3 regions of the Bradyrhizobium sp. B025 genome follow, and region 3 is predicted to be linked to each of the others. Evidence: riboswitches for the same ligand, from Rfam matches in the RefSeq annotation. Region 3 holds a riboswitch; each other region holds the start of a gene.
What was found. Region 3 has a riboswitch for S-adenosylmethionine ahead of ACE10W_RS03790 (homoserine O-acetyltransferase). Riboswitches for the same ligand answer to the same signal wherever they lie in the genome.
Positions count from the first base shown of each region.

Region 1: another riboswitch for S-adenosylmethionine. It lies ahead of ACE10W_RS31845 (metallophosphoesterase); the one in region 3 lies ahead of ACE10W_RS03790 (homoserine O-acetyltransferase).
Region 2: another riboswitch for S-adenosylmethionine. It lies ahead of ACE10W_RS02170 (O-succinylhomoserine sulfhydrylase); the one in region 3 lies ahead of ACE10W_RS03790 (homoserine O-acetyltransferase).

Region 1 is NZ_CP170150.1:6,768,182-6,774,272, forward strand. It holds gene ACE10W_RS31820 (thiamine pyrophosphate-binding protein) at 1-873, opposite strand, end outside; gene ACE10W_RS31825 (NAD(P)-dependent oxidoreductase) at 1,021-1,938, opposite strand; gene ACE10W_RS31830 (transporter substrate-binding domain-containing protein) at 2,051-2,887, shown strand; gene ACE10W_RS31835 (aspartate/glutamate racemase family protein) at 3,103-3,831, shown strand; gene ACE10W_RS31840 (hypothetical protein) at 3,877-4,035, opposite strand; gene ACE10W_RS31845 (metallophosphoesterase) at 4,116-4,862, opposite strand; SAM riboswitch at 4,910-4,988, opposite strand; gene ACE10W_RS31850 (carboxylesterase/lipase family protein) at 5,012-6,091, opposite strand, start outside.
Region 2 is NZ_CP170150.1:479,890-485,980, reverse strand. It holds gene ACE10W_RS02180 (hypothetical protein) at 1-785, opposite strand, end outside; gene ACE10W_RS02175 (2'-deoxycytidine 5'-triphosphate deaminase) at 978-2,114, opposite strand; SAM riboswitch at 2,195-2,274, shown strand; gene ACE10W_RS02170 (O-succinylhomoserine sulfhydrylase) at 2,349-3,536, shown strand; gene ACE10W_RS02165 (SGNH/GDSL hydrolase family protein) at 3,663-4,655, opposite strand; gene ACE10W_RS02160 (lipolytic enzyme) at 4,668-5,447, opposite strand; gene ACE10W_RS02155 (OpgC domain-containing protein) at 5,447-6,091, opposite strand, start outside.
Region 3 is NZ_CP170150.1:788,670-794,760, forward strand. It holds gene ACE10W_RS03770 (DUF2125 domain-containing protein) at 1-215, shown strand, start outside; gene ACE10W_RS03775 (prephenate/arogenate dehydrogenase family protein) at 334-1,269, opposite strand; gene ACE10W_RS03780 (histidinol-phosphate transaminase) at 1,266-2,363, opposite strand; gene ACE10W_RS03785 (chorismate mutase) at 2,396-3,244, opposite strand; SAM riboswitch at 3,448-3,527, shown strand; gene ACE10W_RS03790 (homoserine O-acetyltransferase) at 3,619-4,821, shown strand; gene metW (methionine biosynthesis protein MetW) at 4,823-5,485, shown strand; gene ACE10W_RS03800 (alpha/beta fold hydrolase) at 5,542-6,091, opposite strand, start outside.

The DNA.
Region 1 (6,091 bases), 2.9 Mb from region 3:
GTCGAGCAGCGTGTAGGACGAGGACGGCATCTCCGACATGCGGCCGCCGATGAGCAGAACGACATCGGCGCCGTCGATGCGCGCCTTCAGGCCCGCGCTCGGCCCGATGCCGAGATCGCCGGCATAATGCGAATGGTCGGCGTCGATCAGCGAGGCCCGGCGGAACGAGGTCGCCACCGGCAGGTCGAACCGCTCGGCAAAACGCGCGATGCTCTTGGTCGCCTCATCCGTCCAGCGCGAGCCGCCGAGAATGACGAGCGGCGCCTTGGCGCTCGCGAGCATGGCGCCGACACGCTCAATGTCCGCGGGCGCGGGCCAGCTCACCGCCGGCTCGATGCGCATGGCATCGGCGACGGCGGCGGTCTCGGTCAGCATGTTCTCCGGCAGCGAGATCACCACGGGGCCCGGACGGCCCTGCATCGCGACGCGGAAGGCGCGCGCGACCAGTTCCGGAATGCGGTCGGGGCGATCGATCTCGACCGCCCATTTCGCCATGGTGCCGAACACGGCCTTGTAGTCGAGCTCCTGGAACGCCTCGCGTTCGCGCATGCCGGTATCGACTTGGCCGACGAACAGGATCATCGGTGTCGAATCCTGCATCGCGATGTGGACGCCGTGGCTGGCATTGGTCGCGCCGGGGCCGCGGGTGACGAAGCAGACTCCCGGACGCCCCGTGAGCTTGCCATAGGCCTCCGCCATCATCGCAGCGCCGCCCTCCGCGCGGCAGATCATCACGTCGATCGGGCTGTCGTGCAGCGCGTCCAGCGCCGCAAGATAGCTCTCGCCCGGCACGCAGGTGACGCGCTCGACGCCTTGGGCGACGAGCTGATCGATCAGGATCTGGCCCCCGGTGCGGGTGTTACGAATGGTCATGACAGCTCCCTGCAGGCTTTGGCGACGCGCTCGGGCGCCTCGCGAAAATGTCGTTCGCAGGTGGCGTAGGACAGGCCAACAGGAGGTGCAAGATCGAAAGGCTTCCCGCTCCCTGCGCAGGCGTCATGCCCGCCCCTGCTGTTTGCACTACCGCCCATTCGCGATGATGCGGCGGCAATGATCGAGCGCCGCGCCGATCAGGTTGTCGCTCGCCTCCGGCGTGCGGAACGCCGAATGCGCCGATAGCGTCACGTTCGGCAGTTTGGTCAGCGGATGGCCCGGGGGCAGCGGCTCGACGGTGAAGACGTCGAGGCCGGCATGGGCGATGTGGCCCGAGCGCAGCGCATCGCACATCGCCTCCTCGTCGACCACGGCGCCGCGCGCGGTGTTGATCAGGATGGCGCCGGGGCGCATCATCCCGATGCGCTCGCGCGACAGGAAACCCTTGGTCTCGTCGTTGAGGAGCAGATGCAGCGAGACGACGTGGCTGTCCGCGAGGAGCTTCTCCAGCGGGACGAATTCGACGCCGGGATGCGTCTTCGGCGATCTGTTCCAGGCGATCACCTTCATGCCGCAGCCAAGCGCCATGCGCGCGGCTTCCGCCGCGATGCCGCCGAAGCCGATCAGGCCGAGCGTCTTGCCGGTGAGCTGCAGCGCATCGCGACGCAGCCAATTGCCCTCGCGCATGCCGCGATCCATCTCTCCGAAGCTCTTTGCAGAGGCCCACATCAGGGCGATCGCGCATTCGGCGACGGCGGTGTCGCCATAGCCCTTGATGGTGTGAACCGAGATGCCGCGCTGGCCCAGCTCCTCCGGATTCATGTAGCTGCGCGCGCCGGTGCCGAGGAAGACGACGTGCTTCAGGGCAGGACATTTCGCGGCAATCGCCGTCGGCACCGCGGTATGGTCGACGATCATGATCTCAACACCGTCAAGAAGGCGTGGCAGGTCGTCGGGAGTGATCGCGGGGTTGCGGTTGACGCCGACCGGAAGGCTGTCCCCGCGCAGCAGTTTCTCGGTCACCGCGGCAAGGGTGTCATTGGCATCGACGAAGAGAGCGCGCACGGGCCTGTCTTTCCTGTCCAGTTTAAAATACCGTATTGCATTTTAATCTGAATACAGAAATAGTCCAGACGCCGGGTTCGAATGTCCAGAAGCGACTGCCCAGGAGACTGCCATGAATCGCAGGGATGCACTCACCACTGTCGCCCTCGCCGGAGCCGCGATCGCCGCAACCGGTTCGGCCAAGGCCGACACCGCGCCGGGCTCGACGCTCGAACGGATCAAGAAGAGCGGCGTGCTGCGGATCGCCGTCATCGCCGGCCAGGATCCTTACTTCCACAAGGACCTCACCACCAATCAATGGTCGGGCGCCTGCATCGACATGGCGAACGACATCGCCGGCAAGCTCGGTGCCAAGGTCGAGACGCTGGAATCGACCTGGGGCAACCAGATCCTGGATCTCCAGGCCGAGAAGATCGACCTTGCCTTCGCCGTGAACCCGACACCGGAGCGCTCGCTGGTCATCGACTTTTCCACGCCCATCCTGGTGCACTCCTTCACCGCCATCACCAAAAAGGGTTTTGCCAAGCCGCAAACCTGGGCCGAGCTGAACAAGCCCGAGGTCAAGATCGCCGTCGACATCGGCTCGACCCACGAGACGATCGCGCGCCGCTATTGCCCGAAGGCGACGATCCTCGGCTTCAAGGAGCGCAACGAGGCGATCCTCGCCGTCGCAACCGGTCGCGCGGACTGCAACATTTCGCTGGCGGTGCTTTCGGTCGCGACCTTGAAGAAGAACCCGACGCTCGGTGAGCTCGCGGTGCCACGTCCGCTGCTCACGCTGCCGACCAACATGGGCATCCGCGCCGAAAGCGACCGGCGCTACAAGGACTTCCTCAGCGCCTGGGCCGACTACAACCGCTCGCTGGGCCAGACCCGCGAATGGATGTTGAAGGGTTTTGAAGCCGTAGGTCTCGGCGCGGACGACATTCCCGGCGAAGTGCAGTTCTGAGCGCCAATCCGCGATGTATGTCTGGGGATTCGCGGTGCTCAAGCCGTACCGGAGCCCGCGTCGGCTTCATGAATGATGGCGTCATGGCCGGGATCGGTACGCCAGAGGAGATGATCCGCCAGCCGCGCAGCGAACGGCGGAAGTCCCTCCTCAGCCGGTTTCACGAAACGCATTAGACTGCCGGCCACGACCATCCCGAATCGGTGGGACGAACCATGAAACTCCGCGGCGGCTTCACGAATTACGGCGAGACGATCGGCATTCTGATGCTCGATACCCGCTTCCCGCGCCCGCGCGGCGACATCGGCAACGCGCTCTCCTACGACTTCCCGGTGCGCTACAAGATCGTGCGCGGCGCGCACGCCACAAGGATCATGGGCGACCAGCCCGATCCGACCCTGCTCGAGCCGTTCATCGCCGCGGCCCGCGAATTGGAAGCCGACGGCGTCAAAGCGATAACGACGAGTTGCGGCTTCCTCGCGCCGTTCCAGAAGCAGCTCGCGGCTGCCGTGAACATCCCGGTCTTCACCTCGAGCCTGATCCAGGCGCCGCTGATCCACGCCATGCTGCCGCCCGGCAAGGTCATCGGCATCTTCACCGAACGCGGCCACCACATGAACGAAGGGCACTTCCGCGGCGTCGGCTGGTCGCCGGACGACATTCTCGTTCAAATCCAGGGCATGAAGCCCGATGCGCAGTTTCCCGCAACCTACATTCTCGGCCGCGAAGAGCTGGACACTGACGTGCTGCGCGCCGAGATGATCGAGATGACGGAAGCCTTCATGGCGTCCTGCAAAAATCCCGGCGCGATCCTGTTCGAGTGCACCAACATGTGCCCATTCTCGCGGGACGTCGCCGAGGTGTCGGGTCTGCCGGTGTTCGACATCAACACCCTGATCAACTTCTTCCATCGCGCGGCCCATCCCGTGCCGTTCCTGCGCTGAACCAGCCGGGACAGGCGGCGAGGCGCGCGATGAACGCGCACGAGCCTAAAATAAGGCGGCGTTGACAGCCTGTCCGTAGATCATTGCAGCAACGAGTGAGAGCAGCAGGCCCGCTCCCGAGAATATGACGACGACTTTCAGAGTCTCGACATCGACATTGGTTCCCGTCGCGCGGGATATTGCTCTTGCCAGTGCAGCAATCATCGCCAGCTCCGAAGCGGGCCGCGCGGAAGCGAGGCCTCACTTCATCTAGCGTTACTCGGCGCATTCGCGTGTGAAGCAGATTACAGGTGATCCCGCTGCACCCAGCCCGTTGCAATCGCGCTCGCCCAGGTGAGCATTCCCCTGGCCCGCGCCAATGCTGCCATGGCCGTGGTGTCGTAGGCCACGTAGCGGAGCGTCGCGGACCAGCCTCTGTTGGCATGCTCGAGAATTGCGTAACACGCATGAGGGGTGCCGACCTCGACCACGTAGGGAACGGGCATCTTCCCGTCGTAACCGGGCAATCCAACGCTGCCGGGATTGACGACCAGCCGGCCATCCTTCAGACGCACCACGCGCGGAATGTGCGTGTGTGCGCACAGGATGATCTCGGCGTCGATCCCCTCGGCGCCGGCCTCAATAGAATCAATCCGGCTCGGACGCGGGCAGCCGTCGCCCGCGATGTGGTCGAGCCAGAACGCAGCATCATTCCCTGGCGATCCATGGCACAGGAACGCCCGCCCCCTATACATGAGCGTGGACGGCATGCTTGCCATCCACTCGAAATGCTTGCGTTCGAGCTCTCGGAAATCGCTGCGCGCCGATGTGCCGGCCTGCCACAGCTCCACGAGAATGCGGTCCTGATCGCCCTTGATGGACGGAAAGCCTCGCTCCATCAGCAGGTCAGCCGTTCGGGCCGCTTCGAGCGGACCGCTAACATGGTCGCCCAGGTTCACGACCTCGTTGATGCCGAGCGCAGCAATGTCCGCAAGGACGGCTTCGAGCGCCGGACGATTTCCGTGCACATCCGCGATGGCAGCAAATTTCACTTGGCCTCTCCATTCGAGATGGCCGACGATTCACCCAATGCGGGACGATGCAGGGATAGCGGGTCTCTTTAGCTGCATTTTTAGAAGCGCCCGCAAGCTGAGGATCAAATCGGCGCTGGACGAACGCTTACATGACCAAGGTGCTGCGATCAACCGATCTTCGCTCGCGCGGCCGGAGCCTGCGGCGCGCCGCGTTGGGCCGACAGCTCCGCCCACAGGCGGGAGCGCACGCCTTCATTGAGAGGCACAATGTGGAACGGCTGGCCGAAGATTGCGAGCGGCTCCTTGGCCGGCTCGAACCGCGGCCAGGCTTCCGCGATGTCGGGCGCGCCGGATGTGACGAAGCGCAGCACGCTTGCCTGAAACCGCGCGGCGACCTCGATATCCTCGGGCGTCATCGGCCCGCCCTTGCGCTTCAGGATCGGGCGGTCGATGAAATCCGGCGGGTGCGCCCAGAGGCAGGCATTGTCGGCACCGTGGGTCGGCCCCTGCGACAGGAACGGCTCCAGCGCCGGGCGATGGTCGAACCGGCTCAGCCACACCGCGCCGCCAGCCGCGGCATGAAGCCGCGCAAGATCTGCCATGGGGCGATGCCAGAACGCGTCGGACAGCAGCGCCTCGTACGGATCCTCGTCGACGCGCGCTGTGGCGCGGTAATACGCCAGCAGACGTTGCCAGCCGGCATCGCCGACTGCGGCGCGCACTTGTCGTTCGGTGGTGCGGATCATCGCGGCCGGCGGCGTGCTCTTCAGGAACATCACCATCTCGTCGCGGCAGGAGCCGAGCCAGAGCGGAATGTCGCGCAAGGTTCCTTCGGCGAAGACGTCCCGCGGCTCGCGCGGAATCACGATTCCGTCGAGCACCGGGCCGAACACGGTGCCTTGTTCGGTCTCGTCCGCAAGCCCGCGACTGACGCGCTCCACCGCCGCGAAGAGCTTTGGCAGTGGCAAAGAGGCAATCGCGGTTGGGTCGTACGCTAATTCGAGCTCGGCAAGCACGCGGCGTGCAACGTCGTCGGCATGATCGGCGCTCATGATGTTCCGCCCGGGCGCGCTGAGCGCGAGGGCGCGAATGAACTTGCCTCTGGCCTGCGGCAGGGTTGCGAGCGCGATCACCATCGAGGCGCCGGCCGACTGGCCGGACAGCGTGATCGCGTCAGGATCGCCGCCGAAATCCGCGATATTGGCGCGCACCCAGTCGAGGGCGGCGAGCGAATCCGAGATCGCGAG
Region 2 (6,091 bases), 310 kb from region 3:
CGGCTCGTCGCGAGTGCGGCCGCTACCTCGTCGAAATACTGCATCCCGATCAGCTTTCCGGTGAGATGCAGCAGATAGCCGGCGTCTTCCGGGCCGAGCAGCTGCACCAGCACGGGCGCGGCGGTGCGGACATATTCCATCGCATAGTTGCGATAGGCTTTTTCCAGCCGCGGCTTCGGCCAGCTCGCGACCGGCAGCGCCGGCGCGGTCTTCGCATCGAACGGCGGCGCTTCCAGATGCCGCGCGAACACCAGGCGCTGGTCGAGTTCGAGCGGATGGTCGTATTGATGATAGTAGCCTTCGAGCCCGTCCTGGCCGTCGACGCTCTGCTTGGTGCAGACGAAGCCGAGGCGAAGATCTCCGAGCGCAACCCCGTTGTTGGCGTGCCAGCCGCGCAGCATCGCGCGCGAGACCTCGCCCGGCACGCCGCAGATCGCGGTGCCCTTCCAGATCCAGCGCGGCGGCGGATAGCGGATCCATGCCTTGGTGTCGCTCTCGTACATGTATTCGACATGCACGCCGCCGATCCAGTTGGAGAGGTAGTGATATTGCGCAGCAGCGACCGCCGGCGGCAGACGGCTGAGGCCGAGCTTCTCAAGCCCCGGCAGGAAGCGCTCCTGCTGCTGGCGGCGGAACACGCGGAAGACGAACTCCGCGGCATCCGCGGTGCCGCGCCGCGTGACGACGGTGAGGATAAGGCCGGTGAAATAGGCGTGATAGAGATCGGCGACCGCGCGCCAGCGCTTCCATTGGGCTTCCTGCGCGGAGTCAGCTGCGGCGGTCATGTTCGCTCCCGGCTTGTTGTTTTACGGGAGTGTGTCATCGCGGCTGGGGCGGCGCAACCAGCCACAGACTCGGTGTCATCGCCCGGCGAAGACCGGGCGATCCAGTATTCCAGAGACAGTTATGATTGAATCGAGACGCCGCGGCGTACTGGATGCCCCGGTCGAGCCGGGGCATGACAGTTGGAGATGTCGCTACACCCGAAAATGTTTCGAGAGCTTCAAGCCCTGCGCCTGGTAGTTCGAGCCGATGCGCTGGCCGTACATCGCGTCGGGGCGGGCGAGCATCTTCTCGTAGACGAGGCGGCCGACGATCTGGCCGTGCTCGAGGATGAACGGCACCTCGCGCGAGCGCACCTCCAGCACGGCGCGCGATCCCAACCCGCCGGCACCGGCATAGCCGAAGCCGGGATCGAAGAAGCCGGCATAGTGCACGCGGAATTCGCCGACCAGCGGATCGAACGGCACCATCTCGGCTGCAAAGTCGGGTGGCACCTGCACGGCCTCTTTCGAGGCGAGGATGTAGAACTCGCCGGGATCGAGGATCAGGCTGCCGTCGGGCCGGGCCGAGATCGGCTCCCAGAAGTCCTCGACGGAATAACCGGAGCGGCGATCGACGTCTACGACGCCGGTGTGGCGCTTGGCGCGGTAGCCGACGAAGCCGTTGGCCTTCTCGCCGGAGAGATCGACGGAGACGGCGACGCCGCCGGCCAGATCGGCATCGTCGATGTCGACGAGGCGCTCGGACGCATGCAGCGCATCGAGCTCGTCGGCATTGAGGATGGCGTCACCGGTGCGGAAGCGCACCTGCGACAGGCGCGAGCCCTCGCGCACCAGCACCGGAAATGTCTTCGGGCTGATCTCGGCATAGAGCGGGCCGTGATAGCCGGCGCCGATCATGTCAAAGCGGCGGGTGCCGTCGGCGATCACGCGGGTGAAGACGTCGAGGCGGCCGGTGGAGCTCTTGGGGTTCGCAGCCGCGACGATCTCCGGCGGCAGCGCCAGGCTCTCGAGCAGCGGCACGATGTAGACGCAGTTGGTTTCCAGCACCGCGCCGTCGGCAAGGCTGAACTCGTGCAGCTTCAATTCGTCGATGCGCTCGGCCACCGTGGCGCCGGGACCAGGCAGGAAGCTGGCGCGGACGCGATAGGCGATGTCACCGAGGCGGAGGTCGAGGCTCGCCGGCTGGATCTGGCTTTCGACGAAATCGTATGCGGGCAGGATGAGGCCCGCCTCCGCCATCGCCGCGATCATGCGGTCGGGCAGGATACCATTGGCGTCGGCGGCGATCGTGAAGCTCAACCGGGGGTCCTCGTCAGGGGTCAAACGCATCCGGACGTGCGGGAAATACTAGCCTTTTACGGCTATCCGATGGACGCCTTGACGGAAAGGCCATTGCGGAATATGAGCATCACTTATCCCGTGGTGATTTGAGCCGGCCGGCTTGCAGCCACGTTAAATAAGTCGCTAAACAGGCCGGGGACCTCTGTGATCCCGGCCCGTGGATATATCCAGGCCGGTTTTTTTGTGACCGTTTTCGACGAGACGGTCATGTCGGAGGTACCTATGTCGAAGTCGCCTGCCACTTACCGTCCCGAAACCCGCCTGGTCCATTCCGGCACCCTGCGCTCGCAATTCGGCGAGACGTCGGAGGCGCTGTTCCTGACCCAGGGCTACGTCTACAACAGCGCCGAGGAGTGCGAGGCGCGGTTCAAGGGCGAGGATCCCGGCTTCATCTATTCGCGTTATTCGAACCCGACCATCTCGATGTTCGAGCGCCGCATGATCGAGCTAGAAGGCGCCGAAGCGGCGCGTTCGGCGGCGACCGGCATGGCCGCGGTGACGACCGCGATCCTGGCGCCGCTGAAGACCGGCGACCACGTGGTCGCCTCCCGCGCGCTGTTCGGCTCGTGCCTCTACGTCATTCAGGATCTGTTGCCGCGCTACGGCATCGAAACCACGCTGGTCGACGGCCTCGATCTCGACCAGTGGCAGCGGGCCTTGCGGCCGAACACCAAGACGTTCTTCCTGGAGAGCCCGACCAACCCGACGCTCGACGTGCTCGACATCCCCGGCATCGCCGAGATCGCGCACAAGGGCGGCGCGCGGCTCGTCGTCGACAACGTGTTTGCGACGCCGATCTGGCAGAGCCCGCTCGCGCTAGGGGCCGACGTCGTGGTCTATTCCGCGACCAAGCACATCGACGGCCAGGGCCGCTGCCTCGGCGGCATCATCCTGTCGTCGGAAGCCTTCGTCGCCGAGCACCTCCACAATTTCATGCGCCAGACCGGGCCGTCGATCTCGCCGTTCAACGCCTGGGTCTTGCTCAAGGGCCTGGAGACGCTGGCCGTGCGCGTGCGCGCGCAGACCGACACCGCGGCACGCGTTGCGGAAGTGCTGGCCGGCCATCCGAAGATCTCGCGATTGATCTATCCCGGCCGCGCCGATCATCCGCAGGCAGCGCTCGTGAAGAAGCAGATGCGCGGCGGCTCGACGCTGGTCGGCTTCGAGGTCAAGGGCGGCAAGGCGGCCGCGTTCCGCGTGCTCAACGAGCTCAAGCTTGCGAAGATCTCGAACAATCTCGGCGACGCCAAGAGCCTCGTCACCCATCCGGCGACCACGACGCATCAGCGCCTGAAGCCGGAAGACCGCGCCGCGCTCGGCATCAGCGAGGGCTTCATCCGCTTCTCCGCGGGGCTGGAGCATGCGGACGATCTGATCGAGGATCTGACGGCGGCGCTGGAGAGGGCGTGAGGCGATCGAGCTCCGTAGGGTGGGCAAAGCGAAGCGTGCCCACCATTCACCACCGAGCTGGCGATAGATGGTGGGCACGGCGCGCGAAGAGCGCGCCTTTGCCCACCCTACGGCTACGCAGCCGAACTACATCGGCCGGTACGCCCGCACGTCCCCGGGCACGTTGACCCCGAGCTTGATCTGGCCGACGGAGCGGATGATGTCGTCGCCGAGGAGCTGGGCGAAGCAGGCATAGCCCCAATCGTTCATATGCAGGCCGTCGGCGATCACGAAGCTCTCGACCGGGATCGATTGATTCTCGTGCCAGTCGCGCATCACCTCGAAGCGCGGGAAGATGCCGACGTGACGGAGCTCGGCGACCTTGCCGAGCAGCTTCACCATCTTGCCGGCACTCTCCTTGCGCTGGTTGACGGCCGGCGAATATTGCGGATCGACCAGCACGATATCGGCGCCGCCGGCGGCCTGGATGCGGGCGATGCCGTCCTCGACCATCTTGGCGGTGTCGCCGGGATCGAGATTGCGCAGCACGGCGTTGGTGCCGACCTGCCAGATCACCATGTCCGGATGCACGTCGATCACCTCCTTCTGGAGGCGCTTCATCATCTCGGGCGCGTCCTCGCCGCCGACGCCGGCATTGATGACGGTGATGTCCGCGGTCGGATATTGCCGGCGCAGCTGCGCCGCAAGACGGTTCGGATAGTTGAAATCGGGTGAGCTTGCGCCGTAGCCGGCGGTCGACGACGAGCCGAACGCGACGATCACGACAGGCTTGCCGGCGACGAGCTTGCCCGCGACATGCGGCAGCGAGCCCATCGCCTTCGCGCCGCCCTTCGGCGGCAGGCAGGGGACGCGGTTGAAGACGTCACCGGCGGATTTCGCGACCTGCTTCACCTTGTCGATGGCGCGCGCGGTGATGCCGCGCTGTTCGGGAGACGTCGCGGCGACGGTGGTCTGGGAGGGCGATGCCGGAGCGGGATTAGCGGCCTGCGCGGGCGCGGGCGTTGCCTGCGCGGCCTGCGCCTGCGCGCGCGACTGCGAAACAGGAGTCAGCAACAGCAGCGCCGCCGCCACGGGTGCAGCCAGCCATGACGTCAGGCAAAAAGGGCGGATAGAACTCATTAACACTAGACCTCAATTTTGCTGCTGGGCCGGCCCCAGATGGGCTGCGTCGATCACGAACTGTGCCAACGCCCGGCCAAGGCAATCGTGGACCTGTTTCGCGAGCTCAGGCCCGCGGGACGGGCTGAACAGGTCGAACTGACCCTGATCATTCCACTGCCGCATGATCGCGAAACGGTCGAACAGCGGGATGTCGTGCTCCTGTGCCACCACCCGCATATTGTCGAGATAGGGCGGCACCGAGATCATGGTTTCGGTACGCGGGCTGTACTGCAAGTTCATCAACACGACGTCAGCCCCTGCATTTTGCAATGCGGAAACCCCTCCGGTCACCGCACCGCGAAAATCGTCGGGATCGATGGCTCGGATAGCATCCACGGTCCCGGTCTGCCAGATCACCAAAGTAGGCCTTTTTGCTTCCATCAGCTTAACGAAGCTGGCGGCCGCCTCCTCTGCCGTCTTCTTGCTCTGTATTTCTACGGAGACGTGCACAACTTCCGATGGCGACAGCTTGTCCTTCAAAATGGCCTGCATGCGTGCCGGATAGGAAGCGTCCTCGGAGGCCGGAATCGTGGTCGAACGGCTGCCGATGACCAGGATTTCGAGCGGTTTGCCGGCCTTGATGGCGTCGGCGACCTTGGGAAGCTGGCTTTCGCTGGTGAGCAGATAGGACGGCAATTCGCAGGCTGCGGGCGCGGCCGGAGCGGGCGGCGCAGCATCCTCCGCGCGCGCCGACGGCGCGGCGAGGCCACCGCATAGCAGGATCAGGCTCAGGAGAACCTTCGCCTTCATCAGCCCCCTCCCGCCAGATCGGCGTTGCCGACGGCGTTCTTGGTTTTCGCACCGCTCTTGTCAGCTACGCGCTTGTACCACGAAATCACCCAGGCCACGCCCCACATGATCAGGATTCCGGAGAGACTAATCACCGCATGCATGACGGCGCCGCCGGAGACCTCGGCCAGAATGAAATGACCAGCGAAGGCCAGGAAGACGCCGAGGCAGAAGATCTCCAGGGAATGCGAGCCGCACAGGATCAGCGGCCGCAGCCAGGGCGATTTCAGGCCCGGCCAGTCGCGCGGCAGGAAGCGCACGGTGAGCGCTGCCAGCGCCAGGAAATGCGTGAAGCGCAGCACGTCGAGGTCGGTCTTGTCGATCGGATACATCCACTGCTCGAGCCGCTTCGGCATCAGATGCGAGAGCTGCGGCACATACCAGGTCAGCGTCACGTAGAACGCCGCGACGATATAGGCGATCGCGATCCACATCGTCACCCGTGAAGCCAGAATACGCGACATGCGCCGCGCACCTCCGAGCGCACACCATGCACCGAAGACGAACAGCAATTGCCAGGCCAGCGGATTGAACGCCCAGAAGCCGTTCGGATAGGCGGAGAAGTAGAGGTCGTATTCCCAGGTGACCGCGTAGAGCACGACCGA
Region 3 (6,091 bases):
TCAACAATCTGTTCGGCGCGCTCGATCGCGCCGTTCCCGGCCTCGGCAAGGTCATCAAGCAGAACGCCAATGCCGGCGTCGCCGCCGGCATCAATTCGATCGGCACCGAGAGCACGCTGGAAGGCAAGAAGGCCCGCAGCTTCCCGCTGAAGTTCGTCGACGGCGCCGTGCTGCTCGGCCCGGTCAAGGTCGGCCAGATTCCGCCGCTGTATTGAAACCTCTCTCGTCATTCCGGGGCGATGCGTAGCATCGAACCCGGAATCTATTTCGCCGCGTGCGCTGTGGCCCAATGGATTCCGGGCTCGCCCTTCGGGCGCCCCGGAATGACAGGAGCTACGGCTTCTTCAGCGCCGCATGCGGCCGGCCGAAGTCCGGCGCCGCCGAATCCTGGCCGATCTCGACGATGCCGCGACGGATGGCGCGGGTGCGGGTGAAGTGGTCGAACAGCGCTTCGCCGTCGCCGCGCCGGATCGCGCGGGTGAGTTTTGCCAGATCCTCGGTGAAGGTGCCGAGCATCTCCAGCACGGCTTCCTTGTTGGCGAGGAAGACGTCGCGCCACATCGTCGGGTCGGACGCCGCGATGCGGGTGAAGTCGCGGAAGCCGCCGGCGGAGAACTTGATCACTTCCGATTCCGTCACCTGCGCCAGCTCGTCGGCGGTGCCGACGATGGTGTAGGCGATCAGATGCGGCAGATGGCTGGTGATCGCGAGCACGAGATCATGATGATCCGGCGTCATCACCTCGACCTTGGCACCCATCGCAGCCCAGAAGGCGCGCAAGCGATCGGTGGCCGACGCGTCGACGCCTTCCGGCGGGGTGAGGATGCACCAGCGGTTGATGAAGAGCTCGGCAAAGCCGGAATCCGGCCCCGAGTGCTCGGTGCCCGCCACGGGGTGCGCCGGCACGAAATGAACGGTCTTCGGCAGATGCGGCGCCATGTCCCTGACGATCGCGCCCTTCACAGAGCCGACGTCGGAGACGATCGCGCCGGGCTTCAGATGCGCGGCGATCTCCTGCGCCACCGGTCCGCAGGCGCCGACGGGAATGCAGAGGATGACGAGATCGGCATCCTTCACCGCTTCCGCATTGGTCGCCACGACCTGATCGACGATGCCGAGCTCGAGCACCCGCGCGCGCGTCTTCTCCGAGCGCGCGGTGGTGACGATCTCGCCGGCCAGGCCCTGGAGCTTCGCAGCGCGCGCGATCGAGCCGCCGATCAGGCCGAAGCCGATCAGGGCGATGCGCTGGAAGTGCGGCTGTACGCTCATTTGCCGGCCATGAAGTCGCGCAAACCGTCCACGACGAGGCGGTTGGCCTCCTCGGTGCCGATGGTCATGCGCAGGGAATGCGGCAGGCCGTAATTCTTCAATGCCCGCAGCACGAGGCCTCGCTTGGTGAGGAAGGCGTCGGCGTCGTCCGAGGTCCTGCCCCTGTCGGTCGGGAAGTGGATCAGCACGAAATTGGCGACGCTCGGCGTCACCTTCAGGCCGAGCTTGCCGATCTCCTCGGTGAGCCAGTTGCGCCAGGTCTCGGTGAACTGCTTCGACATCGCCTGATGCGCGGTGTCCTCGATCGCGGCGACCGCGGCGTACATTGCCGGCGTCGACACGTTGAACGGACCGCGGATGCGGTTGACCGCGTCGATGATGTGCTCGGGCCCGAACATCCAGCCGATGCGCAGCGCGGCGAGGCCGTGGATCTTGGAGAAGGTGTGCGTCACCACGGTGTTCTCCGTGGTGGCGACGAGCTCGATGCCCATCTCGTAATCGTTGCGCGAGACGTAGTCGCAATAGGCGGCGTCCAGCACCAGCAGCACGCGCGAGGGCAGGCCGGCGCGCAGGCGCTTGACCTCGTCGAACGGAATATAGGTGCCGGTCGGGTTGTTCGGATTGGCGAGCCACACCAGCTTCGTCTTCGGCGTCACAGCCTTGAGGATGGCGTCGACGTCGCAGGTGAGGTTCTTCTCCTGTGCGATGACGTTCCTGGCGCCGACCGCCATGGTGGCGATCGGGTAGACCAGGAAGCCGTGCGTGGTCGAGATCGCCTCGTCGCCCTGGCCGAGATAGGTGTGGGCGAGCAGGTTGAGGATCTCGTCCGAGCCGGCGCCGCAGATGATGCGGTTGGGGTCGAGGCCGAAGGTGCGGCCGATGGCTTCGCGCAGCACCCGCGAGGTGCCTTCCGGATAGTCTTCCAGATGATCAGCCACCTTCTTGAAGGCCTCGATCGCCCTGGGCGAGGGGCCGAACGGCGTCTCGTTGGCCGAGAGCTTGAACACCTTGCGGCCCGGCTCCGGCACCGGGCTCTTGCCGGGCGTGTAGGGCGCAATATCGAGAATGCCGGGGTTCGGCACGGGGCGGGACATCTTCAACTCCGGAATGGCAGGCGGCTCGTAACTTACGATTTCGACCCGGTCGGGGGCACCGTATAGCGCGTCGCGTGGCTGCCGACGAGGGCCGTGGAGCGCACCGAGGCCCCCGCCTCGATCAGGGCAGCCTTGATCTTGTCGATGCTGCTCGCGCTCGTGACCGAGACCAGCAGCGCGGCGCCATCGAAGGCGGTATCGGGCACCGCCACGATGTCGGCGAGCGGCGACAGCGCCCGCGCGATCTCGGCATTCCACCCCGAGACGCGCACGCTGAAAGTCTCCACCTCCGTCACCAGGGCACTGTCGGCGACGCGCGAGATCGCGAACACGGGCAGCGCGGCCGGATGGTCGGCACGCTCGACGAAGGGCAGCCGCGCGATGATCTTCGGTGCGCCTTCTGCTTCCAGCTCCAGCCACCACGGGGTGCGGCTGGAAGTCGCCGAGACCAGCGCCAGATCGCCCTTGGATTTCGCGACCGCCTCGACCGCGGCCTGCGCGCTGAAATGCGCGACGTAAGGCACGGTGAAGCCGAAATGGAATCGCACGGAATCGCGCATCGCGGGCTCGCTCACCGAGATGTCGGCATGCACCGCGAACGGCGCCTGCACGTAAGTGAACGTCGCGATGATGACGCGCCAGATGCTCTCGACCGTGTCGAGCGGCAGGATGCCGCGATGGCGCTCCACGATCCGCCGCATCATGTCGGCCTCGCGCGCCGGCCGGAACGCCGAGCCCACCTCCTGGGTCTGCTTCACCTGGATCAGGCGGTCGATGATGTCGCCGCGCTGCATCAGGAGGCGATGCATGCCCTCGTCGATCGCGTCGATCTCCTTGCGCAATTCCTGCAACGATGGTGGCGCGGGCGGACGTTGGGACATATCTGGCAAGTGCTGTTGAGAGGCGTTCCAATGCGGGTCCATCAGGTCGGACCCGCCGCGGTCGATGTCTTGATTAGGCAGTCGGAGCGGCGAAAGCAAAGAGAAATGCAAAGGGAAATCGGGCCTTTTCGGCTGACGCGACGGGGACGAATTTGGTCAATCAGGACCGTATCTTGACGAAAACCGTCCAAGCCGTTAAGTTTTGCCTGTTCCGTGGTCATTTGAGCCGGCCGGCTTGCAGCCACGTTAAAAAACTCGCTAAACAGGCCGGGGACGCTTCCGATCCCGGCCGAACCTATCGTTCAGGCCGGGTTTTTTATGGCCTGATGCAAGTAGCGGTCTGAAGTCGGATCGCAAACGAGGTCGATGGTCAGATGGTTGGCGTCACGTCGATATCCAGTCCCGCGATCAGTGCCGATGAGCGGTCGCATGAGGTGGATCATCCGAGCTCGCTCGTCGCGCATTTCGGCGCTGATCAGCCGTTGCCGCTCGACTGCGGCATAGATCTCACCCCGTTCCAGATCGCCTACCAGACCTATGGCGAGCTCAACGCCGATCGCTCCAACGCGATCCTGATCTGCCATGCGCTGACCGGCGACCAGCATGTCGCCAATGTGCACCCTGTCACCGGCAAGCCCGGCTGGTGGGAAACCCTCGTCGGTGCGGGCCGTCCGCTCGATCCGAGCCAATACTTCATCATCTGCGCCAATGTGATCGGTGGCTGCATGGGCTCGACCGGGCCGGCCTCGATCAATCCCGCGACCGGCAAAGTGTGGGGCCTGGATTTCCCGGTCATCACCATCCCTGACATGGTTCGCGCGCAGGCGATGCTGATCGACCGGCTCGGCATCGACACGCTGTTCGCGGTGGTCGGCGGCTCGATGGGCGGCATGCAGGTGCTGCAATGGACGGCGGCCTACCCCGAGCGCGTGTATTCCGCGCTGGCAATTGCCTGCTCGACGCGGCACTCGGCGCAGAACATCGCCTTTCACGAGCTCGGTCGCCAGGCTGTGATGGCCGATCCCGACTGGCACAATGGCGGCTACGCCGATCGCGGCATCCATCCGCATCGCGGCCTTGCGGTCGCACGGATGGCGGCGCACATCACCTATCTCTCCGACGCGGCGCTGCATCGCAAGTTCGGCCGGCGCATGCAGGACCGCGACCTGCCGACCTTTTCGTTCGACGCCGACTTCCAGGTCGAGTCCTATCTGCGCTACCAAGGCTCGTCCTTTGTCGAGCGCTTCGACGCCAACTCCTATCTCTATCTGACGCGCGCGATGGACTATTTCGACATCGCCGGCGACCATGGCGGCGTGCTGGCGAAGGCGTTCGCGGGCATCAAGACGCGCTTCTGCGTGGTCTCTTTCACCAGCGACTGGCTGTTCCCGACCTCGGAATCGCGCGCGTTGGTGCATGCGCTGAATGCGTCGAGCGCGCGGGTATCGTTCGCCGAGATCGAGACCGATCGCGGCCATGACGCCTTCCTGCTCGACGTGCCCGAATTCTTCGACATCGCCCGCGCCTTCCTGGAATCGGCCGGCAAGGCGCGCGGACTCAACGGCAGGGGTGGCTAGGATGTCAGTGCAGGAAGTGCTGCCGCTGGGCGGCCTTAGCGCGGGACAGTCCGGTCATTTTCGCGCCGACCATCTGCTCGTCGCCGAGATGGTCAAGCCGGGCTCCAAGGTGCTCGATGTCGGCTGCGGCGACGGTGATCTGCTCCAGCTTCTGGAGACCCGCGGCATCGACGGCCGCGGCATCGAATTGTCGCGCGAGGGCGTCAACCGCTGTGTCGCCAAGGGCCTCGCGGTGGTGCAGGGCGACGCCGATACCGACCTCGTGAACTATCCCGATGATGCCTTCGACTACGTGATCCTGTCGCAGACGCTCCAGGCGACGCGGCAGCCGCGTGTAGTGCTGGAAAATCTCCTGCGCATCGGCCGCCGCGCCATCGTCTCGTTCCCGAACTTCGGCTTCTGGAAGATGCGGCTCCAGCTCCTGATCGGCGGCCACATGCCGCGCACCGAGAACCTGCCGGCGACCTGGTACGACACCGCCAACATCCACTTCTGCACCATCAAGGATTTCGTCGAGCTCTGCGACGAGATCAACGTCAAGATGGAACGCTCGGTGGCGCTCGATCTCTATGGCCGCCCGGTGCCGCTGAACCTGCCCTGGTGGGTGTGGAATATGTTCGGCGAGCAGGGCGTGTTTCTGCTCACGCGCGGGCAGGGGAAGTGACGCCGTAGGCGTCATTCCGGGTTCGCTCTTCGAGCGCCCCGGAATGACAGGGTAAACTATTGCGCCGCCACCGACCTCGGATCGCGCGCCGGCCATCGACCTGCTTCCACCAGCGTGACGAACCGCTCCACGGTCTCGTTGAACAGCGCGGGCTCCTCGAGGTTGAGCACGTGCCCCGACTTCGGAAACATCGCGAGGCCCGCGGCCGGAAGATGCTTCTTCAGGAACAGGCTCGGCCCGACGCAAGGGTCATCCTCGTCGCCACAGATGATCAGCGCCGGCGTCGCGACGCCCCTGATCGCGTCCGTCATGGTGTAGATCGAGGGACGGCCGCCCTGGAAGACGCGCATCGTGCGCGCCGATCCCCTGGCATCGTGCCGCGCCAGCGCGGCGTAGAAATCGGCGTGGCCGCGTGGGTCCTTGACCAGGAAGGGAATCCGGCTCGGCGCCTCGCGCGTGACTTTCGCCACCTCCGTGGAGCCGAGCGTCTCGAATTGCTCGGCATTGGCGCGGCATTGCCTGCGCCAGGCGTCGAGATTCTCGATCTCCGAACCGGAGCCGACGCCGGCGAGCGTCATCGACAGCGCCCGCTGCGGCGCGTTCAGT